DNA from 4 places in the Hylemonella sp. P2_B10 genome. Region 2 is predicted to be linked to each of the others. Evidence: predicted binding sites of a transcription regulator. Region 2 holds the regulator's gene; each other region holds the start of a gene.
The links. Region 2 encodes sigma-54, which starts transcription at its own class of promoters, with help from an activator protein. Its sites were predicted from a motif close to TGGCANGNAANCTGCTTT; they were not measured.
Positions count from the first base shown of each region.

Region 1: AC1DX2_RS22920 (ammonium transporter) is a predicted target of sigma-54. The motif match lies at 3,973-3,990, and genes of this name have one in related genera.
Region 3: AC1DX2_RS22460 (pilin) is a predicted target of sigma-54. The motif match lies at 3,692-3,709, and genes of this name have one in related genera.
Region 4: AC1DX2_RS15300 (PEP-CTERM sorting domain-containing protein) is a predicted target of sigma-54. The motif match lies at 2,336-2,353, and genes of this name have one in related genera.

Region 1 is NZ_JBFUDE010000006.1:19,710-26,788, forward strand. It holds gene AC1DX2_RS22895 (LexA family protein) at 1-92, opposite strand, end outside; gene AC1DX2_RS22900 (hypothetical protein) at 231-674, shown strand; gene AC1DX2_RS22905 (hypothetical protein) at 1,323-1,754, opposite strand; gene AC1DX2_RS22910 (AAA family ATPase) at 2,028-3,251, opposite strand; gene AC1DX2_RS22915 (CHC2 zinc finger domain-containing protein) at 3,244-3,780, opposite strand; gene AC1DX2_RS22920 (ammonium transporter) at 4,061-5,263, shown strand; gene AC1DX2_RS22925 (alpha/beta hydrolase family protein) at 5,304-7,079, opposite strand, start outside.
Region 2 is NZ_JBFUDE010000007.1:166,097-173,175, reverse strand. It holds gene argS (arginine--tRNA ligase) at 1-215, shown strand, start outside; gene AC1DX2_RS25225 (SPOR domain-containing protein) at 224-904, shown strand; gene AC1DX2_RS25220 (thiol:disulfide interchange protein DsbA/DsbL) at 977-1,627, shown strand; gene AC1DX2_RS25215 (thiol:disulfide interchange protein DsbA/DsbL) at 1,689-2,339, shown strand; gene AC1DX2_RS25210 (exopolyphosphatase) at 2,429-3,361, shown strand; gene lptA (lipopolysaccharide transport periplasmic protein LptA) at 3,578-4,138, shown strand; gene lptB (LPS export ABC transporter ATP-binding protein) at 4,141-4,932, shown strand; gene AC1DX2_RS25195 (RNA polymerase factor sigma-54) at 4,932-6,524, shown strand; gene AC1DX2_RS25190 (THUMP domain-containing class I SAM-dependent RNA methyltransferase) at 6,546-7,079, shown strand, end outside.
Region 3 is NZ_JBFUDE010000005.1:277,447-284,525, reverse strand. It holds gene AC1DX2_RS22470 (O-linked N-acetylglucosamine transferase, SPINDLY family protein) at 1-1,452, shown strand, start outside; gene AC1DX2_RS22465 (PglL family O-oligosaccharyltransferase) at 1,439-3,076, opposite strand; gene AC1DX2_RS22460 (pilin) at 3,154-3,639, opposite strand; gene AC1DX2_RS22455 (tetratricopeptide repeat protein) at 3,861-6,146, opposite strand; gene AC1DX2_RS22450 (ATPase, T2SS/T4P/T4SS family) at 6,183-7,079, opposite strand, start outside.
Region 4 is NZ_JBFUDE010000003.1:617,680-624,758, reverse strand. It holds gene AC1DX2_RS15310 (MBL fold metallo-hydrolase) at 1-537, shown strand, start outside; gene AC1DX2_RS15305 (haloalkane dehalogenase) at 548-1,534, shown strand; gene AC1DX2_RS15300 (PEP-CTERM sorting domain-containing protein) at 1,519-2,244, opposite strand; gene AC1DX2_RS15295 (ferredoxin--NADP reductase) at 2,528-3,301, opposite strand; gene AC1DX2_RS15290 (sugar MFS transporter) at 3,335-4,609, opposite strand; gene AC1DX2_RS15285 (DUF1428 domain-containing protein) at 4,771-5,133, shown strand; gene AC1DX2_RS15280 (hypothetical protein) at 5,298-5,768, shown strand; gene miaB (tRNA (N6-isopentenyl adenosine(37)-C2)-methylthiotransferase MiaB) at 5,856-7,079, shown strand, end outside.

The DNA.
Region 1 (7,079 bases), on a different contig from region 2:
AGCTCATTGAGGTCTTGCCGCTTGACGGTGAAATCCGCCGCCGGGGATGGGAAGCCGGCGCGGATGGTGCCCTCTACCCATGGGAGGGGCATGGGAGGGGCTGGCTCGGTGAGCGTGCCGCTTGGTGGCGCAATACTGTACATACAAACAGTATAAAGGAGCCACTGCAAATTTCAATTCTGAATGCAAGAGATCGTCGGCAACTTGCTCATCCAAAGCTAGAGACAGGGATGAGCAAGTTGGTCAACAGCCAGCGGGTCACACTAGGGGACAAGGCGATCGAAGGCCCATTTGTCGCAGTCATCCTCGCGTGTTTGGTCCCAGTTGTTTTCGAGGTGTGCAAGCTCATGCAGAACCAAATGCCTGAGGAACAAGACGGGGTTCTTCCTCATCTCTCTGGTCTCACTCCAGTAGCCGCGGTGGTCGAGCCTCCCAAGAGATCCTGCAATGTCGCCTTCGCTCAGCTTGGAACGGACAACTACAGCGCGAGGCAGGAGAGCCCGAGTTGGAATCGAAGCCCCGATTGGATTCCCGAGGACGAGTATTTCGTTGGCCTTTGCCCACTCCCCAACATCGGGAACGATCTCAAGCGAAACCGCATGCGTTGCATGAAGCCGAATCTCCGATTCGAGAACCCCACGATGGTCTTCGACTTGGATTTCCATGAGGTCTAACGCAAAGTTGACCGGCACGCTTGCGTACCAGTGTCGAACGCACGGTTAGACCGTTGGTCGATTGCGTCCGTCATTGCGCCAAGCGTGTCAGTGCTCAGAGCAGTCACTTTGCCCGTCACTTGGGCACCTTCTGCGGGTCGAGGGGAAGTGTGGAGGAAGCAGGGCAAGCCTCTGGTGCTGGTAGTGGCTTGATTACTGCGCCTGCGGAGTACTGGCAGTGAAGCGCAGGCTTACTAGGCTCAAACACCCACACACTCTTCAGCTCACCATTCTCGAAGTAGCCTCTGAGAAGCAGCTGTGCATCGGACGGACGGCGACTGTCGCCCATCCAACCACTTTGACAGCCGGTGTATCTGGTCGTGATTGCCGCGCGCTGCGGATAGTAGAAAAGGTCGACTCCGTGGGTTACCACGACGATGGCACTCTTCGGGGGCGTGTTCAACTGGCAGTTCGGTTGACTGGGGAAACTGGGCTGCGCCACGGCATGAACCCCGTGCATCGCGACTAAACACATCACTACACCAGCAGTGCCGATTCGAAGTGGCGCGGACAAGTACGGCATGAAGCGGGACCTAACGCCGAAAGCAAGTGGAGGCGAAGCCTTCCGATTTGGCTGCCCAGTTAGAGCACACATTCATATTGATGAGCTCAACTGTTGGATGGCAAACTGCTTAGATAATCTTGAAGCGCATAGGCTGTTGCCGCCACGCCCGCAAGAATGAGACTGGCAAGCCAGATATAAGCCCCAGAATTGATCGCCATCACAGTACCCATATCTATATCGTTGGATGAATCCCAACCCAGACTTTGAACGCTCCGAAAGTCCAAGGCAAGCAACAATCCGAGTACGCATAGTGCAATGCTCAAGACGGGCGCCTTTTTCATTCGAATCAATGCAAAGATAAGCAATGGATTTGCCGACCAAGCCAGAATTGTAGGCAACGCTCCCCATCCCAAAAAGAGAATCCCGATTCCGCGCATTTCCAATTGGTGTTCTCGGGCCGTGTACGGCACCATCGCGAGCGAGATGAGATACATGGCAATGGCCAGGATACGGAGCGATGAAGGAAGACTTGGCATACCGGGCACAGTGGTTGCGCTCTAACGCAATGTATAGAGCAAACGCTGCTCTATAAGTTGGACACTGCTCGATAAACTGGCCATCGAATCCTCCTGAAAGTGGCTTGCAGCTTCACTTTGATTATTTCCGGTCTTGTTGAACGGATACGAATATTCTGCCTGAAGCGAACCAGCAGCTGAAGTCAAATCTCGGATCTCGATTTGCCCAACTTGCTCATCCTCCGTCCCTGCGGCCCATGAGCAAGTTGCTCGGCTCCTGATGCAAATACGCCCTCACATCTCCCTCGGCAACCGCGCCAGCGCCCATTCCCAATACCCGCCGCTGTGTCGCGTCTTGATCACCCCCATGTTGTCTGAGGCGCGCCGCACGGTCACCCACGACAGGCCAACTTCGGCGGCCTCGGCCTTTACCGCGTTGCTGCGCATCGGGCCGGCTACCAGCGCGTCGCGCAGAAACTCAGCTGCTTCGTCCAGCGCAGTCTGGCTGGGGGCGTCGTTGCCGGCCCTGTCACCTGACGTATCCGCCAACAACTCCCTCGCCGACCCCGCCAACTGCTCCCCCCACACAATGCCGTTGGTGGTGATGCCCGGCCGCGGCATCACCTGCTCCACCTGGTAGGCGAAGCCGCCGCCGTCCGGCCCGATGTTGCTCTTGGCGCGGGTCAGCAGGCGCCAGGTGTCGCTGCCGCCGCTGCCGGCCAGGCCACTGGCCTGGGCCTCTGCATTCAAGCCGGTGGGCTTGCGGGCGGTGCCGGTCAGCAGCACCAGGCGCGCCAGCGCGCCGAAGGCAATCGACCCGTTGACGCGGTTCAGCGGGTTGCCGTCTGCCCCGCCGCCTTTGCTCAGGTGGCTGATGCCCAGCACGGCGGCGCCCAGGCGCTGGCCCAGGTCCACCATGGGCTGCAGGGCGCGGCGCACCTCGTTGTTCTTGTGGCCGTCGCCGGCCACGGCGCTGACCAGCGGGTCCACGATGAGCAGGCGCACGTCGCCGATGCGGCTGGCCTGCTCGTGCAGCGCGGCCATGTCGCGCGCGGGGTCGAAGCTGCGCAGCTCGCCATCCACCCGCCGGCCGCCGACGATGTAGCAGCGGCTGGGCTCGGCGCCAGCGGCTATCAGGCGCGGCACCAGGGTGTCTTCGGGGTCGTCCTCGCCGCTCCAGATCAGCACGTTGCCGGGCTCGGCCCAGGTGCCATCGGGCCACTGGTTGCCGGCGCTGATGGTGGCGGCGAAGGACATGGCGATGGTGGTCTTGCCCTCGCCGGGCGCGCCGGCCAGCACGTGCAGCTTGCCCTGGGCCAGCCAGCCGGGCCACAGCCAGCGCACGGGCTTGGGGGCAAGCTGGGCGACGTTGAACAGCAGCACGCCGTCATCGGCGGTGATTTGTTGGCGTTCGGCTTCGGCGGCCTGCTGGCGCGCGATGGCTGCATCCACCTGCGCCATGGTGCGCTTGAGCTGGCTGTCTGCCGAAAAGGGGTTGCTGTGGGTGGTGTCAGTCATGGTGCTCTTCCTCAATGCCGGCAAAGTTGGCTGCGAACTGGATGCGCGCCGCCGCTTCGCGGAAGCGGGCGGCGTCTTCTTCACTGATGGATTTGCCGCGCAGCGCGTCGCTGATGAAGATGGCGCACAGCATCAGCTCCGAGTGCACCAGCGACATGATGGCGCGGGCCGTGGGCTGCGCGGGGCGGTTGCGTTCGGGGCGCTCGGGGCGTTCGGGGGCCTCGCGGCTGGCGGTGTGGTGCAGCCCGTTGCCGGTGCCTTCCCGCCAGGCGCCCAGGGCCTTGGCGGCCTCTACAAAGCTGAGGCCATGCGCGGCCATGTGGTAGGCCAGCACATCGCCCCCGCGCGCGCCGCAGCAGGCCATGCAGATGAAGGCGCCGCTGGGCAGGTGGATGCGCATGCTGTCGCTGCCGCCGTGAAAGGCGCACCGTGTGGTGCGCCACTGCTTGCCGCCCTTTTGGAAGACAAGGCCTTCGGCTTCGTAATACGCCTGCGGGTCTGGCAGCTGGTCTTTGATGAATTGGCCCATCTTGAACTAAGCGTTAAATTAATTAATCTATAGTTCAATATTAGCAGCAATCCATCAATAGACAAGGCCTTTCCTTGATTTTAACTTTAGTTTAATTTACCCAGAGGCATCTGCGGCGCCCATGCACCAGAGTGCGCAAAATTGGTGCAGGTTTGTGCGGCAAAACCCAGGCGCACCCATTTGGCGCAAATTTGGCATGCGTTTTGCTTTCTATTGGTGCAACTCTGCTTTTCTCGCTGAAAAAGCACCAATAAAGATCATTTTTACCAGAGGACTCCCCATGGATGCACTCAAACAGGGCGTGGACGCCCTGTTCTTACTGCTTGGCGCCGTCATGGTCTTGGCCATGCATGCCGGTTTCGCATTTCTGGAACTGGGCACCGTGCGCCGCAAGAGCCAGGTGAATGCCTTGGTGAAGATCCTGGTGGATTTCTGCGTGTCCACCGTGGCTTATTTCTTTGTGGGCTACGCGGTGGCGTATGGCACCACGTTCTTCGTGGGCGCGGACCAGCTGGCGCTGAAGGGCGGCTACGAGCTGGTGCGCTTCTTCTTCCTGCTCACCTTTGCGGCGGCCATACCGGCCATCATCTCGGGTGGCATTGCGGAGCGCGCCAAGTTCTGGCCGCAGCTGCTGGCCACGGGCGTCATCGTGGGGTTCATCTATCCTTTTTTTGAAGGCATCGCCTGGAACCAGCATTTCGGTTTCCAGCAGTGGCTGCAGGCGACCACCGGGGCCGAGTTCCATGACTTTGCAGGCAGCGTGGTGGTGCATGCCATGGGTGGCTGGATCGCGCTGGCGGCGGTGCTGCTGCTGGGCGCGCGCAGCAACCGCTACCGCAAGGATGGCGCCATTGCCGCGCACCCGCCCAGCAGCATCCCCTTCCTGGCACTGGGGGCCTGGATCTTGACGGTGGGCTGGTTCGGCTTCAACGTGATGAGCGCGCAGACGCTGGACAAGATATCGGGCCTGGTGGCCGTGAACTCGCTGATGGCCATGGTGGGCGGCACGCTGGCCGCGTTTGTGATGGGCAAGAACGACCCCGGCTTTGTACACAACGGTCCGCTGGCCGGGCTGGTGGCGGTGTGCGCCGGCTCCGACGTGATGCACCCGCTGGGGGCGCTGGTTACCGGTGGCGTCGCCGGTGTCATCTTTGTCGGCATGTTCACCCTGACGCAGAACAAGTGGAAGATCGACGACGTGCTGGGCGTGTGGCCCCTGCACGGGCTGTGCGGCACCTGGGGCGGGCTGGCGGCTGCCATCTTTGGCGCCAAGGCGCTGGGTGGCCTGGGCGGCGTCAGCCTGGGGGCGCAGCTGCTGGGCACGGGCCTGGGCATCGCCTGGGCGCTGGCCGGCGGCTTTGTGGTGTATGGGCTGCTCAAGGTCATGACCGGCCTGCGCCTGAGCCAGGAGGAGGAATACGACGGCGCCGACCTGTCCATCCACAAGATCAGCGCCACGCCGGAGCGCGAAGTGAACTGGTAGGCTGCAATCGGGACCCGGCACGGCCGCCCGGCCGCGCGCGTCACTTCAGGTGCTTGGCCAGGAAGACCTCGATGCGCCGCCAGTAATCCTGCTCGTTGGCAAGCTTGGCGAAGCCGTGGCCTTCGTCCTGGTAGACCACCCATTCCACGTCTTTGCCGGCGCGCTTGAGGGCGTCGCGCATGCGCTCGCCGTTTTCCAGCGGCACGCGGTAGTCGCTGTCGCCGTGCATCAGCAGGACGGGCGCCTTGATGCTGGCCACCTGCTCCACCGGCGAGGTGGCCAGCATCATGGCGGCATCGGCAACCGGGTCGCCCATCAGGATGGGCATGACGATCTTGCGGCCGTAGCTGGACAGGTCGGACCAGAAGAAGTCATACCGGTTGCGCGGGTCGCTGATGGCGGCGTGGGCGATGCCGCAGCGGTACATGTCCGGCTCTTTCACCAGACTCATCAGCGAGGCGTAGCCGCCGTAGCTGCTGCCCATCACGCAGACGCGCTTGGCGTCCACCAGCCCGGCCTTGACGGCGTAGCGCACCGAATCGGTGATGTCGTCGATCATGCCGGTGCCCCACTGCTTCCAGCCGGCGCGGAAGTGCTGCTCGCCATAGCCGGTGCTGCCGCGAAACTCGGGTTCGATGACCACATAGCCGCGCGAGGCGAGGAACTGCGCCTCGTTGTCCCACAGCCACGAGGTGCCGCGCATGTGCGGCCCGCCGTGCAACAGCACCACGGCCGGTGCGGGTGGCGCCCCCTTGGCGCTGGTGTGGGTGATCCACAGCGGCAGGTCGCGGCCGTCGCGCGCGGGGATGCGCTCAAAGTCCTTGCGCGCCATCCGGGCCTGGTCGATGTCGGGGCGCATGGCGCCCAGGTGCTGCCATTCGTTCTTGGCCGGGTAGAACAGCAGGAACTGCCCGGGGTCGGTGTCGGCGTAAGAGAACACCAGCACGCGTTTCGGGTCGTCGCAGGGGCGGCACTGCATCAGGTTCACGCGGCCGGGCCAGCGCGCGTCCACGCGGTCTTGCAGGGCCTTGAGCTTGGGGTCAAACCACACCGTGGTGGCGCTGTCCACCGCCAGGCGGGCGCCCACCACCGGCCCGCCGGGCACGCTGGTGATGCTGGAGACGTCGGTGGTGAAGCCGGGCGTGGTCAGCAAGACCTGGTCGGCCGGCTTGCGCGCGGCGGTGTCAAACCTGCGCAGCTCGGTGAAGCCCTGGGCGTCGAAGGTGGTGACGTAGAGGTCGCCGCGCTGGTCGATGTAGGCGGGGGACCAGGGCTCGTCCAGCGCCTTCATGGTGGCGATCTCGCGCCAGGGGCCGGGCTTGCCGGCGGCGTCCAGGTCGCTCCACAGGTATTTGATCTGCATGTCGGTGCGCTGCCTCACCAGCCGCAGGCGGCCCTGGGCGTCAAACAGCCAGCCGGAGGCCTTGGGGGCGTCTTCGCCAATGCGTTCCCACTGGCGGGTGACGATGTTCAGCGCGCGAAAGCGGGTGTGGCTGTATTCGTAGCCGACGTCGCTTTCGTTCTCACCCAGGATCACCGTCAGGCTGCCGGGTGCGCCCAGGCCCAGGTAGCGGAACCTGGGCGACAGCGTGTTCAGCGGCCCGGCGCGCACCCCGCGCACGTCCATCGCCGTGTCGGGCGCGCGCGAGATCAGCATGCGCAGGTCGGCGCCGTCGCGGCGCATGGCAAACAGGCCGGGGCCGCGGAAGGCGTCGCGCTTGGCGTCGGCGTCGTCCAGGTTGAACACCAGCCAGTCGTCGCTGACCCATTGGAACCAGTACACATCGTCGGCGGCGGAGGCTTGCACCACGCGGGG
Region 2 (7,079 bases):
TGCTGAAGGCTGCCGCCGAGGGCTTCGCGCCGCACGACGTCACCTTCTACCTGCGCGAACTGGCCGCCAGCTACCACAGCTACTACGATGCCGAGCGCATCCTGGTGGACGAGGAGCCGGTCAAGCTGGCCCGGCTGGCCCTGGTGGCCGCCACCGCCCGGGTGTTGCACAATGGCCTGGCGGTGCTGGGTGTCAGCGCCCCGCAGAAAATGTAAGAAAGCTTATGGCGACACGTCAAGACGACAACAAGGGGCCGCGCATGAAGCCGCAGCCGCAACGCGGCAACACGCTGCTGGGCTTCATCATCGGTGTGGTGGTGGGGCTGGCGGCGGCCCTGGCCGTGGCGGTCTACGTCACCAAGGTGCCGGTGCCCTTCATGAGCAAGGGCCAGTCCCGCACCCCGGACCAGGATGCCGCCGAGGCCAAGAAGAACAAGGACTGGGACCCCAACGCCCCGCTGTACGGCAAGCAGGCCGCCAAGGCGGCGCAGGCGGCTTCCGGTGCCATCACGCCCGCGCCGGCTGCTTCGGCGGTGGTGCCGGCCGTTGCCCCGGCCAAGCAACCGGTCGCTCCCGCGGTGGCCGTGGCCGCCTCCAAGGCCGTGGTGGCTGCGGTGGCCGACCCGCTGGGCGAACTGGCCAAGGCCAAGATGGGTGCCGCCGCCGATCCCTTCACCTATTACGTGCAGGTCGGCGCCTTCCGCACCGCCGAGGACGCCGAAGCGCAGCGTGCCAAGCTGGCGCTGGCCGGCGTGGAGGCCAAGGTGTCCGAGCGCGAGCAGTCCGGGCGCACGGTGTATCGCGTGCGCGTGGGACCGTTTGAGCACAAGGAAGATGGCGAGAAATCCAAGGAAAGGCTGGAGGCCTCGGGGTTGGAAACCGCGCTGATACGCGTGGCCCGCTGAAGGCCGGCCCACGGTGTTGAACTTTTTGACGCAGCGCTTGCTCTGACCGGTTCCCTTGCTGGAGATGGGTACATGAATCGACGTGAGTTTTCCGCGCTGGCCGTTGGGGCCGGCGTTGCCATGCTGTGCTGGCCTGCCGCGAATGCGCTGGCCCAGGTGCAAGCCCAATCCGGCACCGATTACCTGACGCTGGACAAGCCGGTGGCGGTGGAAGTGCCGGCCGGGAGAATCGAGGTGGTCGAGTTCTTCTGGTACGGCTGCCCGCACTGCAATGCTTTCGAGCCCAGTTTCGACGCCTGGGCACGCCGTGTGCCCAAGGATGTGGTGGTGCGCCGTATCCCGGCCGCCTTCCGCGACGAATGGGTGCCGCACCAGCGGCTGTTCTTCGCGTTGGAGGCGCTGGGCCAGCTCGACCGCCTGCACGCCAAGGTCTTTCACGCCATTCATGCCGAGCGCGTGGTGCTGGAACGCGAAGGCGCCATCGCCGACTGGGTGGCCAAGCAGGGCGTGGACCGCGCCAAGTTCATCGCGCAATACAACGCGCCGGCCACCGATGCCAAGGCGTTGCGCGTGCGTCAGCTGCAGGACGCCTTCAAGGTGGAGGGCGTGCCGGCCATTGGCGTTGCCGGGCGCTTCTATGTGGACGCCGACTATTCCAAGACCATGCCGCGCATGCTGCAGGTGGCCGATTTCCTGGTGGCGCAGGTGCGCGCCGGCCGCTGAGCGCGCGCGACGTCCTCCCCACATTTCAACCGATTTCATGGCATTGACGGAGCACACACAGATGATCAAGCGTAGGGATTTCTCGGCCCTGTCCATGGGCGCACTGGCCACGGCTGGCCTGGGATTGACCAGCAACCCAGTGCTGGCCCAGCCGCGCGAGGGCGCGCAGTTCAAGAAGCTGGACCAGCGCCAGCCCACCGACACCCCCGGCAAGATCGAGGTGGTCGAGTTCTTCCGCTACAGCTGCCCGCACTGCGCCTCGTTCGAGCCTATCCTGGCGCCCTGGGTGGCCAAGCTGCCCAAGGACGTGGCGTTCAAGCGCGTGCCAGTGTCTTTCGCTGACGAGGCTGGCCTGCTGCAGCGTTTTTACTACGCGCTGGAGGCTATGGGTCTGCTGGAGAAGCTGCACACCAAGGTGTTCCTGGCCTACCACAGCGAGCGCGTGCCCATGACCACACCGGACCAGATCGCCGACTGGGTGGCCAAGCAGGGCGTGGACCGCGCCAAGTTCATGGACCAGTACAAGTCCTTCAGCGCCTCCACCAAGGCCAGCCGGGCGGCGCAGCTGCAAAACAGCTTCCGGCTGGAAGGGGTGCCCACCATGGCCTTCGGCGGGCGCTACATCACCGACGGCGGCATGGCCGGCGGCATGCCGCAAGTGCTGGCCGTGGGCGATTACCTGATTGGCGAGTTGCGCGCCGGTCGGCTGTAGGACTGCTGCAAAAAGCGCGCGCAAGCGCTGCGCCGCGCTGCGGGCGTGGCATAGAATGCTTTGCAAATTGCACCGTTGTGGAGAACTACATGTCCGCCGAGAAATTTCGCCTGGTCACCCGCAGTGATTTTGATGGGCTGGTCTGTGCCGTCTTGCTCAATGAGCTGGAGCTCATAGACGACATCAAGTTCGTCCACCCCAAGGACATGCAGGACGGCAAGGTAGAGATTTCCGACCGCGACATCACCACCAACCTGCCCTATGTGCCGGGCGTGCACCTGGCCTTCGACCACCACCTGTCGGAGACCATGCGCAACACCGGCGACCGGCCCAACCACATCATCCTGCCCGACATGCCGTCGGCGGCGCGCGTGGTGTTCGAGCACTACGGCGGCACGGCGCGTTTTCCGGCGGCCTGGGCCGACATGATGGCGGCGGTGGACAAGGCCGATTCGGCGCAGTTCACCCGCGAAGAAATCCTCAACCCCACCGACTGGGTGCTGCTGAACTACCTGATGGACTCGCGCACCGGCCTGGGCCGTTTCCGCGAGTTCCGCGTCAGCAACTACCAGTTGATGATGGATCTGATCAAGTACTGCAAGGACCACAGCATTGCGCAGATCCTGGCCCTGCCCGATGTGGTGGAGCGCGTGGAACTGTACAACGAGCATGCGGCCAAGGCCAAGGAGCAGATTGCACGCTGCACCTCGGTGATTGCCAACTTGGCGGTGCTGGACCTGCGCGACGAGGAGGTCATCTTCGCGGTGAATCGCTTCATGATCTACGCGATGTACCCGCAGACCAACATCTCCATCCACGTGATGTGGGGCATGCAAAAGCAAAACACCGTGTTTGCCACCGGCAAGTCCATCATCAACCGCAGCTCCAAGACCAACATCGGCCGGCTGATGCTCTACTACGGTGGTGGCGGCCATGAAAACGCCGGCACCTGCCAGGTGGACAACAACAAGGCCACCACGGTGCTGCAGGAATTGATCACCCAGATCAACAACGACGGCTGAGCCGGGCGTGGCCAAAGGGGGGATGTTTCCCCTTCTGTTGGCAAAAAAATCCCCTATTTGCAGCGGCACGGACCGCAGGAACGCGTCACGCGCTTACAATGTGATGCAAGATTCATGCCGCCTATGACGCCACATCCCATCACCCCTCTGCTCGCCCTGCTGTTGGCAGGATTTTGTTGCACTGCACAAGCAGAAAAAGCCGACCGCAGCAAACCGATGAACATCGAGGCGGACACGGGTGTGGCGGACGATCTGAAGCAGACCACGGTGTTCAACGGCAATGTGGTGCTGAGCAAGGGCACGCTGCTAATACGCGGCGCCCAGCTGACCTACCGCGAGGACGCGCAGGGCTACCAATACGGCACCGTCATCGCCGAGCCGGGCAAGCTGGCCTTCTTCCGGCAAAAGCGCGATGGGGTGGACGAGTTCATCGAGGGCGAGGCCGAGACCATCATTTACGACGGCCGCGCTGACACGGTCAAGTTCGTCACCAAGGCCATCATGCGTCGCCTCAAGGGGGCCCAGTTGAACGACGAGATGACCGGCGCCGTGATCCTGTTGGACAACGTCAAGGACAGTTTCAACATCGACGGCACCACGGTGAAGAACGGCGTCCCGCAGCCCGGTGGCCGCGTGCGTGTGATGATGACGCCCAAGGGCGAAGCCGCCAGCGGGCAGGCGCCCGGTTCGCCAGCCACGCCGGCAGCCCCCACCCTGCCGGCCGCTTCCGGCGTCCGGCTGCGGCCGAGCCCCTCGCTGAGCGGGGACAAGCAGTGACGGTGGCTTCTCCTGTGCCCGCAACGGGCGGCACTGTGGATGCGGGCGCCGCTGGCAGCCGCCTTGAAGCCCGCAACCTGAAGAAGTTTTACGGCAGCCGCGAGGTGGTGAAGGACGTGTCGCTGGCCGTGGGCAAGGGCGAGGTCGTCGGCCTGCTGGGCCCCAACGGTGCCGGCAAGACCACCTCGTTCTACATGATCGTGGGGTTGCTGCGTGCCACCTCGGGCGACATCCGCATCGACGGCCAGTCGGTGGAGCACATGCCCATACACCGGCGTTCGCGCATGGGCCTGAGCTACCTGCCGCAAGAGGCCTCTATCTTCCGCAAGCTCAATGTGGAAGACAACGTGCGCGCGGTGCTGGAGCTGCAGCGCGACGAGGCCGGCGAGCCATTGAAGAAGCCCGAGATCGAGCACCGCTTGACCAGCCTGCTGCAGGAACTGCGGGTGGAGCACCTGCGCGATTCGCCGGCGCTGGCGCTGTCCGGCGGCGAGCGCCGCCGCGTGGAGATCGCCCGTGCGCTGGCCACGCAGCCGCGTTTCATCTTGCTGGACGAGCCGTTTGCCGGCATCGACCCGATCGCCGTCATCGAGATCCAGCGCATCATCAGCTTCCTCAAGGGGCGCGGCATTGGCGTGCTGATCACCGACCACAATGTGCGCGAGACGCTGGGCATCTGCGACCACGCCTACATCATCAGCGACGGCCATGTGCTGGCCCAGGGCACACCCTCCGAGATCGTGGACAACGCCGATGTCAGGCGTGTGTATCTGGGCGAACACTTCAAAATGTGATGAAACCCGGTCTCTCGCTCAAGATATCGCAGCACCTGGCGTTGACGCCACAGCTGCAGCAGTCCATCAGGCTGCTGCAGTTGTCGACGCTGGAGCTGAGCCAGGAAGTCGACCAGATGCTGGACGACAACCCCTTCCTGGAGCTGGCGCATGACGAGGCGCCGGGCAGCGACTTCGGCATCGCCCAGGTCGACACGCCCGTGCGTGAGGACGACCGCGACGCCGAGTTCGCCGCCAGCGGCGCCGCGACAGAGTACACCGACAGTTCCACCTCCACCACGACCAATGACGAAGCGACGCCGCTGACCGCCGACGACGGCCAGGATTGGGAGGGCGACGGCACGCTGGACATGTCGCCCGACGACGGCGAGTGGGGCGGCGACGCCAAGGCCCACGGCAACAACCTGAACGGCGACGAAGACGCCGATGCCGGTGAGCTGGCGCGCAGCCAGGAGTCGCTGCAAACACATTTGCACCGCCAGGCCTTGGCGCTGCGCCTGAGCGAGGCCGACAGTGCCGCGCTGCGCTTCCTGATCGAGTCGCTGAACGACGACGGCTACCTGGAAGACCCGCTGGAAGACCTGGCACGCGGCCTGGCCGGTGGCGACGAGGAACAGGTGGAAAACCTGGTGCACAGCTTCACCATGGCCTTGAGCCTGCTGCACAACCTGGAGCCGGCCGGCGTGGGCGCGCGCAGCCTGGCCGAGTGCCTGAGCCTGCAATTGCACGCCATGCAGCGCAACATTCGCCTGGACGTGCCCACCGCCATGGCGGTGGCGCTGGCCCTGCGCGTCTGCGAGCAACCCATCGACCTGCTGGCGCGCCGCGACGTCAAGCGCCTGGTGCAGCTGTGCGGTTGCAACGACGCCGCCGTGCGCGACGCCATCGCGCTGATCGCCCGCCTGGAGCCCAAGCCGGGCCGCCGCTTCATCGATGTGGAGCGCAACGTGGTGGTGCCCGATGTGTTGGTCACCAAGATCAGCAATGGCGCGCAGGCGCGCTTTCGCGTGCTGCTGAACCCCGACGTGATGCCCAAGCTGCGCGTGCACGACATCTATGCCAATGCCCTGAAGCAGCACAAGGGCGGCGGCCGGGAAGCCTCCAACTACGCCGCCTTGCAGCAGCGCCTGCAGGAGGCGCGCTGGTTCATCAAGAACATCCAGCAGCGCTTCGACACCATCCTGCGCGTCAGCACCGCCATCGTGGAACGGCAGAAGAACTTCTTCACCCATGGCGAACTGGCCATGCGCCCGCTGGTGTTGCGCGAGATCGCGGATGAGTTGGGGCTGCACGAATCCACCATCAGCCGCGTCACCACCGCCAAATACATGGCCACACCGTTCGGCACCTTCGAGCTGAAGTTCTTCTTCGGCTCGGCGCTGGGCACCGAATCGGGTGGCAATGCCTCCAGCACTGCGGTGCGCGCGCTGATCAAGCAATTTGTGGCGGCCGAAAGCCCGAAGAAGCCGCTGAGCGACAGCCAGCTGTCCGACATGCTGAAGGAGCAGGGCATCGAGTGCGCGCGCCGCACCGTGGCCAAGTACCGCGAAAGCCTGCGCATAGCGCCTACCAACTTGCGCAAGGCGCTGTAAGCGCCGCCAAGGGATCTCCCCGTGAACCAGTTGCAATTGTTTCTGCCTTGCGCCGCTGGCGTCGAGGACTACCTGCTGGCCGAGGCCGGCTTCATCACTGGCCTGCCCGCCGAGGCGCTGGACAAGCGGCGCGGCGGTGTGTCGCTGAACGCTTCCTGGCGTGACGCCCTGCTGTTGAATCTGCACAGCCGTCTTACCCAGCGCGTGCTGGTGCAGTTGTCCCACACGCCCTACCGCAACGAGAACGACCTCTACGAGGCCGCCAGCCAGGTGGCCTGGGAGATCTGGTTCACGCCCAAGCAAAGCATCAAGGTCGAGGTGACAGCCCAGCACAGCCCGCTGACCAGCCTGAATTTCGCCGCCTTGAAGATCAAGGACGCGGTGTGCGACCGCTTCCGCGCCAAGGCCGGCGGCGTGCGGCCCGACGTCAACACCACCTGGCCCGACGTGCGCATCTACGCGCACCTGACCACCGACACGCTGTCGCTGTACATCGACACCTCGGGCGAGCCGCTGTTCAAGCGCGGCTGGCGCGAAGACAAGGGTGAGGCGCCG
Region 3 (7,079 bases), on a different contig from region 2:
GCCCTGCTGAAGCTCAACAGGCTGGAAAAGGCCCGAGAGCACCTGGCGCGCGCCGTCGCACTGGACCCGGCCAACATGGAAGCCCGCCATGACCTGGGCGTGGTGCTCCACCACCTGGGCCAGATCGACGAAGCCATACAGCAGCAGCAGATCACCATCACGCATGAACCCCAACAACTCGGCGCACACAGCTGCTTGTTGTTCGCGCTGTGCTTTTCCGACACATGTACGACATCGCAGTACCTGGTGCATGCCCAGCAGTTCGCCGAGCAGGCGCGCAGGGGCGCCCAGCGACTGACGCCACCCCATCCGACGCAGGCGCGGCACACGGAGGAAGCGCGGCGGCGCCTGCGCATCGGCTGGGTGTCGGGCGACCTGAGAAAGCATGTGAACATGGCTTTCTTCAAGCACATCCTGGCGCGGTTGGCCGAAGAGCCGCTGGACCTGGTTGCATTCTCCAACAATCCCTATGACGACGCGGTCACGCATCAGCTTCGCGCGGCGATGACGGAGTGGCATGACATCACGCCCCTCAGCGACCAGGACGCCGCCCGGCTGATTCACGGCTGCCGCATCGACGTCCTGGTGGACCTGTCGGGCCACACCGCCCACAACCGGCTGCCGGTGTTTGCCTGGCGGCCCGCGCCGGTCCAGGCCACCTGGCTGGGCTTCGCCGCCACCACCGGCTTGTCCGAAATGGACTACCTGCTAGCCGACCCGGTGTCCGTGCCGCCAGCGTCGAGCGCGGATTTCAGTGAGCGCATCCTGTACTTGCCGCACACCCGGCTGTGCATGGCGCCGCCCGCCAGCGCCGAACGATGGCCCGTCAGCCCGCTGCCCGTGCAGCGCCAGGGCTTCATCACCTTTGGCTGTTTCCAGCAGGTTGGGAAGATCAACGACCGTGTGCTGACCGCCTGGCAGAAAATTTTGGCTGCGATGCCCGATGCCCGGCTACGGCTGCAGATCCGCTACCTGGACTTGGCAAGCGTGCGCGGGGACCTGGAACGCCGACTGGCCGCGTCAGGCATCGCGGCGAACCGGGTCAGCCTGCACGAAGGCACATCGACGGACGACTACTTGGCCGCCCACCATGAGGTGGACATGATCCTCGATACATTTCCCTATCCTGGCGGCACCACCACCGCCGAAGCGCTCTGGATGGGCGTGCCCACAGTGACGCTGCTCGGCGCTTCACTGCTGGCACGCCAGGGCGCCAGCATGTTGCACACTGCCGGGCTGTCCGACTGGGTGGCGGAAAACGAAGAGGCGTATGTGGAACGGGCGCTGAAGTTTGCCCGCGACACCGAGGCGCTGGCCGGCTTGCGCCAACGGCTGCGGGCCCAGGCCACGCGGTCACCGCTGTTCGACAGCCATGGCTTCGCCCGGGACCTGGCGCAGGCCCTGCGCGCCATGCACCAGCAGCAGCAGCAGCAGAGCGTCACGGAAAGCTGAGCGCGCGCAACTCTGGGTGTTGCGTGGCCTTGTCGCGCCACATGTCACTGGCGGCCAGGTAGTAGCGCTCGCCGTACAAGCCGCGCAAGGTGGCCATCATGTGGCGGGCGCCGGCGGGGTCGCCGTTGAGAGCCAACGCCATGGCGTAGTTCAGCGTCAGGCTGCCGGTGGGAAAGCGCCAGGCGACCTGGCGCAACGCCTCCAGCCGCTGCGCATCGGTGTGCGCCACGGGCTGGTAGCGCACCGCGCTTTCCATCGCCGCCATCTGCGTCAGCAAATGGATGCGCGGCATGCGATAGCTGGTTTCGGTCGCCCCCACGCGCAGGTTCTCGAAACGCGTGACGCGCAGGTCCTCCTCCACCAGCAGGTATTCGCGGCAGATGGCGACGCCGACAACGCTCCAGGCCGCCAGCGCCAGGCCAAAGGCCAGCCGGCGCACCCGCCACCCATGGTGCAAGGCCAGACTGGCTTCCACCACCCCCATCATCAGCCCGGCCGTCAGCAGGAAGTAGGCATAGGCAAACGGATACTCCACCAGGCTGTGGACCACGATGGGCAACAGGCAGGCCATGGCATAACCACCGCTCAGGTTGGTCACGCGCCACAGCCGGGTGCAAAACCAGTAGCCGGCCAGGCCGATCAGCAACACGCCCAGCGGCACACCGTTCCAGGCCAGCAGATCGAGCAGCACGTTGTGCGCGTAGGTGGCCGGCGTGCGCGCCGGATGCGCCGCCGCACCGGCCATGGTGGCGGTGACGGTCTGGTTCCAACCGTATCCGAGCCAGGGTGCCTGGGAGATGCCGTCCGCCACCTGTTGCCAAATGACGACGCGGTCGTTCACCGTCGTCAGCGACGCGCGTGGCGTGGCAAAGGCCACGGCGGCGTCGATGCGCGGGAACAGCACGGTCGCGCCGAAGAACAACACAACCCATGCCACCACGTGACTCAGGCGCAGGCGCGAAGCCATGCGCGAGCGCTTCCACACTAGGAAACACGCGACCGCCAACGCGCCCAGCATGCCGGCGCGCGACTGCGTCATCACCAGCACGGCTGTCATCAAGCCCACACCCAGCGCATAGGCGAGCCAACCAAAAGTGCGGCGCTCGAAAGCGTGGCTATAAGCCAGCAAACCCACCAGCAGGAATGTGGCCAACTGGTTGGGCTGCGCCAGGTTGCCCATGGCACGGTCACCAGGATCGGTCTGCGTGGCAAAGATGCCCAAACTCGGCTCCAGCTTCAGCCATTGCACCAGACCCACGGCTGCCGAGAGCAGGGCTGCCGGCCACAGCGCGTGCATCAGCGCGGCCACGCCAGACGCGTCATCTACCCGGGTGAGCTGGTAACCGATGGCGATGGCCAGGGCCCAAGCCACCAGGTAGTACGAGCTCATCAAGGCATCGCCGGCGAACGCGTTGACGCCAGCCGTCCATTGCAACCAGGGCAGGATGGCCAGCGCGGCAACGCTGCAGGCCAGCACCGGCCAGCGCGACTGCGCCGCTGGCACCAGCCAGGCCAGCGCCAGCAACGCCACCGCGGCCAGCGCCAGCGTCTCGGAGTGAAAATTGAGCCAGGGAGGGTAGTGGTTCGGCAGCAGCCAGCACAGCGACAACAACCCCCAGCCCATCAGCTTCAACAGGGCGGGGCGAAATAAAAAAACGCTCCCGAAGGAGCGTTTTTCTGGGTGCAACCCGCTTGCCAAGTTCAGCCCTTGCAGGAGCCAGGCAGGAACTTCGCAGCCAGCGTGGTGCCGTCCGTGGTGCTGCCGCAGCGCCACGAGGTGACGGCCTTGCCGCCATCGGTGGACGTGGCGGTGGCGGTGCCCATCATGGGCTGCAGGGACACCAGCTTGGTGTCGATGGCGCCATCGTTGAAACCTTGCGCAGTGACCCGGATCTGGCCGCCGTCGCTGGTCGTGACCAGCTGCACGTACTTGCTGCCGGATGCGGTATTGGTCACCTCGCAGCCCCAGCCATTGGCGCCGGCGCCCACCGTGGTGCTGGTGGACGACTGGAAGGCTTCGGTGATGGACGTGCGGCAGCCAGAAGCAGCCAGAATCACTTCAGAAACCTTGGCTTTTTTGGTGTAGTCAGAGTACGCAGGCAAGGCAACAGCCGCCAGAATACCGATGATCGCCACCACGATCATCAATTCAATCAGGGTGAAGCCCTGCTGAAGAGAACGTTTCATTTGAAACTCCTTGGGTTGAACAGAAAAAAAGAAACCACTCGGGCCAACTCTTCAAGCACTTTTCAGGCCAGGCAGTTCAAGGTCCTCGAATCGCGATTTTGCAGGATATTTTGGCCTCTCGGGCCAAAATTTGACGCTTTTCCTCGACAGCAATGGAAGCTTACGACAATTTTGTCAACCCGAGACGCTGATATGGCGCCGCAGACCGTCCCTGCCACCGCTCAGGACAATGCCAGCAAGCGATTGCCCAGCGCCAGGATACAGTCGCGGTCATCGAGCAAAGACTGGCTGCGCCGGGCCAACTGCTGGCGCAAGTGATCACGCAGCGCAGCGTCATCGCACAATTGGCGCACCCTGTCGACATACTCACCGGCGGTGCCAGCCACCCACTGCGCCAAACCGGCTTCGCGCAGAATGCCGCTCGCGAACCGCCCGCGCATGAACTCACCCTCCCAGGCCACCACCGGCAGCCTGCGCTCCAAGGCTTGCATGGTGGTGTTGAAGCCCGAAAAGTCGGGGCTGTCCAACAGCACGTGCGCCCGGTCCAGCACGCCGAAAAATTCGGCCTGCGACTGCCACGGGATGAAGCACACGGACTCGTCAAAGCTCTCGCCGGCCTGCTCGAAGGCGCGGCGCAGCCGCTGCTCCAGCAGTCCGGACAGCGCGTCGGGCCGGGCACGAAAGAACACCAGTTTGCAAGGCCGGCAGCGCCGGGCGATGTCCACCAGCCACGCGTCCCCTTCGGGCGCGTACTTGAAGGGAGTGCCAGCACAGACCAGCACCCGGTCCTGCGGCCGCACACCCCAGCCGGCCAGGTCGACCGCGGCGGCGGCTGTGCCGAACGGCTGGTAGCAGCAGCCCAGCCGGGGCAGCGTCAGCAATGGCTCGGTGTAGTGTGCCTGGGCGTCGGCCGGCTCAAAGGCCGCCGCGCTGACGAAGCCGTCCATCGTGGGCAGGCCGGTGGTGATGGGATGCCCCCAACTGGCCAGTTGCAGAGGCGCCAGGCGCAGTGCGGACAGGCGTGCGGTGGTGGCGTCCATGCCGATTTCCGGGTACAGCAATGCATCGAAGCGTTCGGCGGCGACGTGCCCGGCCCAATCGGCCCAGTCCCCCGACCGTTGGTGCACTGCCTTCACCCGTTGCGCGGCCCATTGCAACTGGTCGCTGCTTCGACCGCCAAGGTGCAGCAGGTGCAGTTCAAACCGCGCCGGGTCCAGGTGCTGAAGCCAGCCGCGCACCAGCGCATGCCAGACCGAATGGTCGCCCACATGTGCAGAGGCGATGCCCAGTTTGCACTTGGCGCGGCCAGTCACCGCAGGTGCCGCCAGCCCTGATCGGGCCGCCCAGCCGGCCATCAGGCGAGCGCACAGCGCGCCATAGGTACCCAGCACTTCGCGGTTGTTGTGGGCGTCATAGGCCAGGTAGAAAGGCTGCTGGGCTCCGACGGCCGAGTGGGCATCATTGGGCTGGTGCACCGTGAGCCAGCCCTGGAACTTCTTGAGCTCCTTGGCAAAGCTCTGCACCCCTTCTTGCTGCTCGGCGACGGTCTGGGGCACGGCCGGCAATTGCGCCATGACCAACCCCCAGCGCGCGGCGACGAATTTGCCGTCCAGCGCGGCTGCGGCCCGGTAGGACTCGCGCGCGGCGGTGGCATCGCCCTGACGCATCAGCGCGTTTCCCAGCCATAACAGCGCATCGGCTTGCCGAGGCTGGGATTGCAGCGAGCCGCGCAGCAGGACCGCGGCTGTGTCCCATTGGTCCTGCTGAATGCGCAGCATGGCCAAGTTGAAGCTGGCCTGCGCCAGATCAGGCCGAAGTTGCAAGGCCCGCTCCAGGTGGGCACAGGCCTCATCGGCGCGGCCCAGGCGCTTTAACAACGCCCCCAGGTTGGCGTGCGCATCGGCGTGCGACTCCTCCGCCACCAGCGCTGCATGGTAGTGGTCCATGGCGCCATCGAAGTCCTCTCGCGCCAACTGGATGTTGCCGAGGTGAAACCGGGCATCTGCCAGCCCCGGCTCGAGCGCTACTGCGGCCAGCAGCAAGTCGCGCGCCTTGTCGACCTGGCCCAGCCTGATCGCCAGCAAGGCCAGATGCAACCGGGGTTCGGCGCTGTCAGGCGCCAGCTTGAGTGCCTGCTCCAGCCGTTCCCGCGCCGCTGCCTGGCGTCCGGCCGCCAAGCAGGCCCGCCCCAGCGCGGTCAACAGCAACGCGTCCGCCGATGTGCCGCGCGGCGCCTTGTCAAGCAAGCGCTGGCCTTGCACGACATCGCCCTGGTCCAGCGCCAGGGACCCGCAGACCAGCAGAGCCTCCACATTGCGCGGATCGGTGGCCAGCAGCTGGGCAGCGGCACGTTGTGCGTCTTCCCGCAGCCCCGCGCGGTACAGCGCCCAGGCCTCGGCAAATCCTGCCGGTAGAAGCGCAGTCGCGGGCGGCGCCTGTGCCTCCTCCCGCCCAGCCTTTACCCATGTCGAAAGAAACTTGATCAGCATGCAACTTGACGCGCACACGGCGCGGTCCGTTCTGTTGTGCCTTGGCTCAAGACATCATTTGATGCACACCGACCGGACCATCTTCAGGTCGGTCAGCCCCATCATGATCTTTTCCATGCCGTCCATCTTCAGCGTACGCATACCGCCTTCCACGGCGGCGGCGAACAGCTCGGCCACCCTGGCGCGCTCCTGGATCAACTTCTTGACACCATCGTCGGCCACCAGCAGCTCGTGCAGACCCACCCGGCCCTTGTAGCCGGTCTTGTTGCACTTGTCGCAGCCGACGGCGCGGTAGAACTTCAGCTCACCGTTCTCGCCATAGGTTTCGACCCATTTGTCCATCAGCTTTTCGAGTTCACGCTCGTAATTGGCCTTCCAGGCGGCTGAGTGGCGCAATTCCTCGGCGTATTCCATCGCGAAGGTACGCAGCTCTTCCAGCGACGGCACGAAGGTTTCCTTGCAATCGCACAGTTTCTTGGCCAGGCGCTGGGCCAGGATGCCCAGGAGCGCGTCGGCGAAGTTGAACGGGTCCATGCCCATGTCCATCAGACGGGTGATGGACTCCGGCGCCGAGTTGGTGTGCAGCGTGGAGAACACCAGGTGGCCGGTGAGCGAGGCTTCCACGCCCATGGACACGGTTTCCTTGTCGCGCGACTCGCCCACCATGATGATGTCCGGGTCGGCGCGCAGGAAGGCGCGCATGATCAGCGCAAAGTCGATGCCGGCCTTTTTGTTGATCTGCACCTGGCGCAGGCCCTTCTGGGTGATTTCCACCGGGTCCTCGGCGGTCCAGATCTTGGTGTCGGGCGTGTTCAGGAATTTCAGGATCGAGTGCAGCGTGGTGGTCTTGCCCGAACCGGTGGGGCCGCACACATAGAACAGGCCATACGGCTTGCTGACGGTGGCCTGCAACCGCTCCTTGTTGTGCGGCGTCAAGCCCAGCTTCTCCAT
Region 4 (7,079 bases), on a different contig from region 2:
GCCGCCAAAGCTTTCGAAGTGCCGGCCAGCGGCGTGCTGACCGTGCTGAAGGACGGCGACCTGGAGGTGCAGGCCTTTGCCGTCGACCACACGCCAGTGCACCCGGCCGTGGGCTACCGCATCACCTACAAGGGCCGCAGCATCGTGCTCAGCGGCGACACCAAGAAGAGCGCGGCGGTGCAGCAGCAGGCCGCCAACGTGGACCTGCTGGTGCACGAGGCCCTGTCGCCGCAGTTGGTGGGCCTGCTGGGCGAAGCCGCCGGCCAGGCCGGCCGGCCCAACCTGAAGCAACTGATGGCCGACATCATCGACTACCACACCACGCCCGAAGAAGCGGCCAAGGTGGCGCAGGACGCCAACGCCGGCATGCTGCTGCTGAACCACATCGCGCCACCCCTGCCGGTGCCGGGCATGGACAAGGTGTTCCTGGGCGAGGCGCCCAGCATCTACACCGGCAAACTGCGGTTGGCGCGCGACGGCGACTTCGTCAGCCTGCCGGCTGGCGGCAAGGACATCCAGCTGGGCCGGCGTTTCTGAGAAACCGCAGATGGACATCATCCCGCCCCCCATTCCACCGCTGCCCGGCGTCAGCCAGGTGCTGCGCACGCCCGACGAGCGCTTTGCCAACCTGCCCGACTTTCCGTACACACCGCGCTACACCCAGGTAGACGGCCTGCGCATCGCCTGCGTGGACGAAGGCCCGCGCGACGGGCCTGTCGTGCTGCTGATGCACGGCGAACCAGCCTGGAGTTTTCTGTACCGCAAGATGATCCCCGTGTTCGTGAATGCCGGCTACCGCGTGGTCGCGCCCGACCTGGTGGGCTTCGGCCGCTCCGACAAGCCCGCGCTGGCGGCCGATTATTCATACGCCAACCACGTCGCCTGGATGGCGCATTGGCTGCAGGCCATGGACCTGCAAGGCATCACGCTGTTCTGCCAGGACTGGGGTTCCTTGATAGGCCTGCGGCTGGCCGCGCACATGCCCAACCGCTTCGCCCGCATAGCCCTGGCCAATGGCGGCCTGCCCACCGGCACCGGCGCGGTGCCCAAGGCCTTCAAGATCTGGCTGGCCTTTGCGCGCTTCAGCCCCTGGTTCCCGATTGGAAAATTGGTCAAGGCCGGCTGCGTCAACGGCCTGACGCCGCGAGAGGTAGCCGCTTACGATGCCCCCTACCCCACCCGCGCACACAAGATCGCCGCCCGCCTGTTCCCCACCTTCGTGCCCATCACCCCCGACAACCCCGAGCGCGCCGCCAACGAAGCCGCGTGGGAAGTCTTCAAGCGGTGGGACAAGCCCTTCCTGACATTGTTCAGCAACATGGACCCGATCACACGCGGCGGCCACAAGGTGTGGCAGCGCGACGTGCCAGGGGCGCAAGGCCAGCCGCACGCCAAGACCGTGGGGGCCGGCCATTTCTTGCAGGAAGACAAGGGCGTGGAGGTGGCGCAGGCTGTCGTCAACTTCTTACAGCGCAATCGGCACCCTGAGGTGCCGCATGCAGTGTCAGACGGGCGAACTCAGGCCTTGCGTTGACGCCGGACCACAGTCAGGCCCGCAAGGCCCGCACCCAGCAGAACCAGTGAGCCAGGCTCAGGGACCGTTGTTGTCGGGGTTTCTTCGGTGTAGGTAGCCAACACCACCATTCCCTCGGCGCCGGGCGCGAAATTTGGGCCCCCAACCATGTAGCCAAACACCAAATCGGTGCTGCGGGTGAAGCCCCATGTGGACCCCAGGATCTCCCACGGGAAGGCGACGTCCGGATCGAGGTAGTGGTCGGCGCCCGACCACTTGAATTGGGACTCATCTTGACTGATGCTGTAGGGTGTCAGCACCAGGCAACTCATGCTACGGGCATTGGCTGGTCTATTGTTGCAGTCAGTGCCCATCAGGCCTGTGACGTTGCTGGCACCAAACAAGGCGCTGATAGCCTGTGACGCCAAATCCGCGCCATTGGCACTTGACAGAAATGTTGGCGCGAGAGACGTATACGTCGTGTTGTATGAGCCGGTGCTGAACGACACATTGTAGGTGTGACCATCAATCGTCAGACCTGTAATCCCCGTGACATTGGACGCAGAACCCACAATCGCAGCAGCCCATCCCGCGGCCGGAGCCAGCGACAGCGCGGCCGCGGCAACGCATGCACTCGCCATGCTCTTGAAAAACGAACGACCAAAATTCAGACGCATACTTCCTCCTTGAATGTTGTTGGCGTTCCGAGTCGTGACCCAGAACAATTTCATCTACGGGTTTAACCGAGCCCCAGCGAGCAGGGCTGCTGGCCAGGACAGAGCAGCTTCTACAAACTGATCATCTGGCGCAAGCAATTGAGCTTATGCAATATTCGCGCCGAACCTGGCAAAGGCGAAAAGACCTTTGATGTACATGTATTCTCTGATGATTTGGGTCAAAAATCAGGGTGCCACTGCAGACACCGTAAGATTTTTCGACACGGCATCCAGCGCGCCTCGCCTAGGCGTCCAGCTCTCACGGAGACGGTCTCCGCGATAGCCCCGCGCAAGCGGTTCACTGCTCTGCAAACGCCCGCTCGATGACGAAGTCCCCCGGCGTGGACGTGTTGCCTTCCTTGAAGCCGCGCCCCTCCAGCATGTGCTTCAGGTCTTTCAGCATGTGCGGGCTGCCGCAGATCATCACGCGGTCATTTTCGCGGTCCAGGTCGGGCAAGTGCAGGTCCTTGAACAGCTTGCCCTTGGCCATCAGGTCGGTGATGCGACCCATGTTCTTGTACGACTCGCGCGTCACCGTCGGGTAATACAGCAGTTGCTTGGCGATCATCTCGCCCAAGAACTCATGCTGCGGCAGGTGCTCGGTCACCATGTCGTGATAAGCCAGCTCATCGGCCTGGCGTACACCGTGCACCAGGATGACTTGCTCGAAACGCTCGTACGTCTCCGGGTCGCGGATCACGCTCATGAACGGCGCCAGGCCGGTGCCCGTGGACAGCAGGTACAGCCGCTTGCCGGGCAGCAGGTAGTCGATCAGCAGCGTGCCGGTGGGCTTCTTGCCGACGATGATGCTGTCGCCCACCTGGATGTGCTGCAGGCGCGACGTCAACGGGCCGTCGGGCACCTTGATGCTGAGGAACTCCAGGTGCTCCTCGTAATTGGGGCTGACGATGCTGTAGGCGCGCAGCAGCGGCTTGTTGTTGACGCGCAGGCCAATCATGGTGAAGTGGCCGTTGGAAAACCGCAGCGCCGGGTCGCGCGTGGTGGTGAAGGTGAACAGCTTGTCGGTCCAGTGGTGTACGGACAGCACGCGTTCTTCGTTGAATGCACTCATGAAGAAAGAGACGAGAGAGCGAAGGGGGGGATTTCAGCGGCCGATTGTATGGCCTTTGATAGCATAAAAAAGGATATACATATAACAGGGAAGCATAATCAAGCAGAAGGTTTGCTGAAAGTCAAAAACATCCTTCAAAGCAGCAAACAGTTTGGGGATGATGGCGCCGCCGGCGATGCCCATGATCAGCAGCGCCGAGCCGCGCTCGGTGAAACGGCCCAGGCCGCCGATGGCCAGCGGCCAGATGGCCGGCCACATCAACGCGTTGGCCAGGCCCAGCACCGCCACGCAGCCCACCGACACATAGCCATGGCTGAAATACGCCGCCAGCGTCAGCGCCGCGCCCAGCAGCGCCGAGGCTTTCAAGGCGGTGGACTGCGACAGCCAGCGCGGAATGGCCACCAGCCCCACCAGATAGCCAGCCAGCATGGCCATCAGCGTGAACGAGGTGAAGTACTTGGTCTCATCCGTGGGCAGGTGAAAGCCCTTGCCATATGTGCCTATGGCGTCGCCGGCCATCACCTCCACGCCCACGTAGACAAAGATGCACACGGCGCCCAGCAGCAGGTAGGGAAACTGCAGGATGCTGGTCTTGCCGGCTGTGGCATCCACGACAGCGCCGGCGCGCGCCGCGTTCACCTGCGCGGCCTTGATCTCGGGCAGGCCCGAGCGGGCGATCCACACCGCCAGCAGCACCAGCAGGCCCGCCATCGCCATGTAAGGCCAGTAGATGCTGGCGGCAAACTCGCCCAGCAGGCGGTCGCGCGCGGCCGCATCCACCGCCGCCCCCACCTTGTCTTCCAATTGGCCAATGTCCTTCAGCACAAAGGCGCTGAAGACGAAGGGGCTGAGGATGCCCGCCGCCTTGTTGCAGATGCCCATGATGCTGATGCGCTGTGCCGCGCTCTCCAGCGGGCCGATGATGCTGATGTAGGGGTTGGAGGCCGTTTGCAACAGCGACAGCCCCGACCCGATGACAAACAGCCCCAGCAGCGACAGCGGGTAGTCGCGCGCGGTGGCGTACTGGCCAAACAAGAAGGTGCCCAACGCCATCACCAACAGGCCCAGCGCCATGCCGCGTTTCATGCCGGTGCGCTCCAGGATCCACGACGACGGCAGCGCCAGGAAGAAATACGCCATGTAGAACGCCGTGGTGACCCAGAAGGCCTTGCTGTCCGTGTCCAGCGCAAAGGCCAGCTTGACGAAGGTGATCAGCGGGCCGTTGAGCCAGGTGACGAAGCCGAAGATGAAGAACAACGCGCCAATGGTGGCGATGGCCTGCGTGGACGAGCGAGGCGTGTCGGGCATGGGTGGAGCAGCCTGTTTGTTGGGTTGATTGCCGTCGTGCGGCGTCGCAGCAGGCCACACTATATAGGCCCACGCAGCGCACGCCCTCCCCTTGCCAGCCGGTGCCGAATGGCTACCATGGCGACACCGGTGCAACCCCCTTTCAATGAAGGAGCAACCCCATGGCCCAGTATGTTGATGGTTTCGTGGTCCCCGTGCCCAAGGACAAGCTGGCCGCCTACAAGGCCATGTCGCGCAAATGCGGCAAGGTGTGGAAAGAGCTTGGCGCGCTGGCCTACATCGAGTGCGTGGCCGACGACGTCCCGGTCGGCAAGCTGACCTCGTTCCCGCGGGCGGTGAAGCTGAAAGAGGGCGAGGTGGTGGTGTTTTCGTGGATCGTCTACGCCTCGCGCAAGCAGCGCGACAGCGTCAACGTCAAGGTGATGAAAGACCCGCGCCTGGCCGCCATGGCGAGCGGCAAGGACATGCCTTTTGACGGCAAGCGGCTGATCTTCGGCGGCTTCAAGACCATGATAGAGATGTAAGTCCCCGCTGGGCCGCCCCAAGGGGACTTGCGGCCCCCTCAGAGGGCAGGACGGACACGCAGTGCCGGACGTGGGGGCAACTTAAGCCATTGATTTATAATGGCTTTTAACGCTTGATGGCTGCGGCCAGCAGGCACCTCTCCCACAGCCTCTGGATAAACACCATGAACCGCTGCTTTGACAACTTTCTCCCCCGCCGCCGTGTGCTGGCGGCGGCTGCGCTGGCCCTGGGCCTGGGCGGCACGGCCTGGGCGCAGGACGCGCCGCCGGTGCGCATCTTCTCCGATGCCACCCGCCAAGGCATGCTGCAGATCACCGCACCACCCAGCGTGGTGCTCAACGGCCAGGACGACCGCCTGTCGCCCGGCGTGCGCATACGCGGCACCAACAACATGCTGGTGATGTCCGGCATGCTGGTGGGTCAGCAGTTCCCGGTGCGCTACACGCGCGAGCCCTCCGGACTGATCCACGAGGTGTGGATACTGACGCCCGAAGAGGCCGCCGCCAACTACAAGCGCCCGTCGCAGTTGGTGGGCCCGGTGAACCCCAACCTGGCGCCGCCAGCCAGACCCAGCGGCCCCAAGGATGACGGCAAGACGCCGTTCAACCAGCTGCCCAAGTACCCGAACCAATAAGCGCTGCGTCTTCAGCGCCGCGCAGGCCTGCCGCCCATGGCGGGTTTCCGTGCTTTCGATATCACCCACCGCCTTCAGGAGTGCGCCATGAGCGACACCACCACCTCTAAAAAAGTCTTCATCAAAACCTTCGGCTGCCAGATGAACGAGTACGACTCGGACAAGATGGCCGACGTGCTGGGCGCCGCCCAAGGCTATGAGCCGACGCAGAACGTGGACGAGGCCGACCTGATCCTGTTCAACACCTGCTCGGTGCGCGAGAAGGCGCAGGAGAAAGTGTTTTCCGACCTGGGCCGCGTCAAGCACCTGAAGAAAAAAGGCGTGCTGATCGGCGTCGGCGGCTGTGTGGCCAGCCAGGAGGGCGCCGCCATCATCGAGCGCGCGCCGTTCGTGGACGTGGTGTTCGGCCCGCAGACGCTGCACCGGCTGCCGCAGCTGCTGAACCAGCGCGCGGCCCAGGGCCGGGCGCAGGTGGACATCAGCTTTCCCGAGATCGAAAAGTTCGACCACCTGCCTCCCGCCAAGGTGGAGGGCGCCACAGCGTACGTCAGCATCATGGAAGGCTGCTCCAAGTACTGCAGCTACTGCGTGGTGCCCTACACCCGGGGCGAAGAGGTGTCGCGTCCGTTCGAGGACGTGCTGGTGGAAGTGGCTGGCCTGGCCGACCAGGGCGTGAAGGAGGTCACGCTGTTGGGCCAGAACGTCAACGCCTGGCGCGCGCCCATGGTGGCGGGCGGCAGCGACATGGCCGACTTCGCCACGCTGATCGAGTACGTGGCCGAGATCCCGGGCATCGAGCGCATTCGCTACACCACCAGCCACCCCAACGAGTTCACGCCATCGCTGATCGAAGCCTATGCCAAGGTGCCCAAGCTGGTCAGCCACCTGCACCTGCCGGTGCAGCACGGCTCGGACCGCATCCTGATGGCGATGAAGCGCGGCTACACCGCCATGGAATACAAGAGCACCGTGCGCAAGCTGCGCGCGCTGCGGCCGGAGATGAGCTTTTCCAGCGACTTCATCGTCGGTTTCCCCGGCGAAACGGAAGACGACTTCAGCAAGATGATGAAGCTGATCGACGACGTGGGTTTCGACAACTCGTTCAGCTTCATCTTCAGCCCGCGCCCCGGCACACCGGCCGCCGCGCTGCACGACGACACGCCGCACGACGTCAAGCTCAAGCGCCTGCAGCAGGTGCAGGCCGCCATCGACGCCAACATCAAGCGCATCAGCGAAAGCCGCCTGGGCACGGTGCAGCGCATTTTGGTAGAAGGCGTCAGCAAGCGCGACGGCAGCGAGCTGATGGGCCGC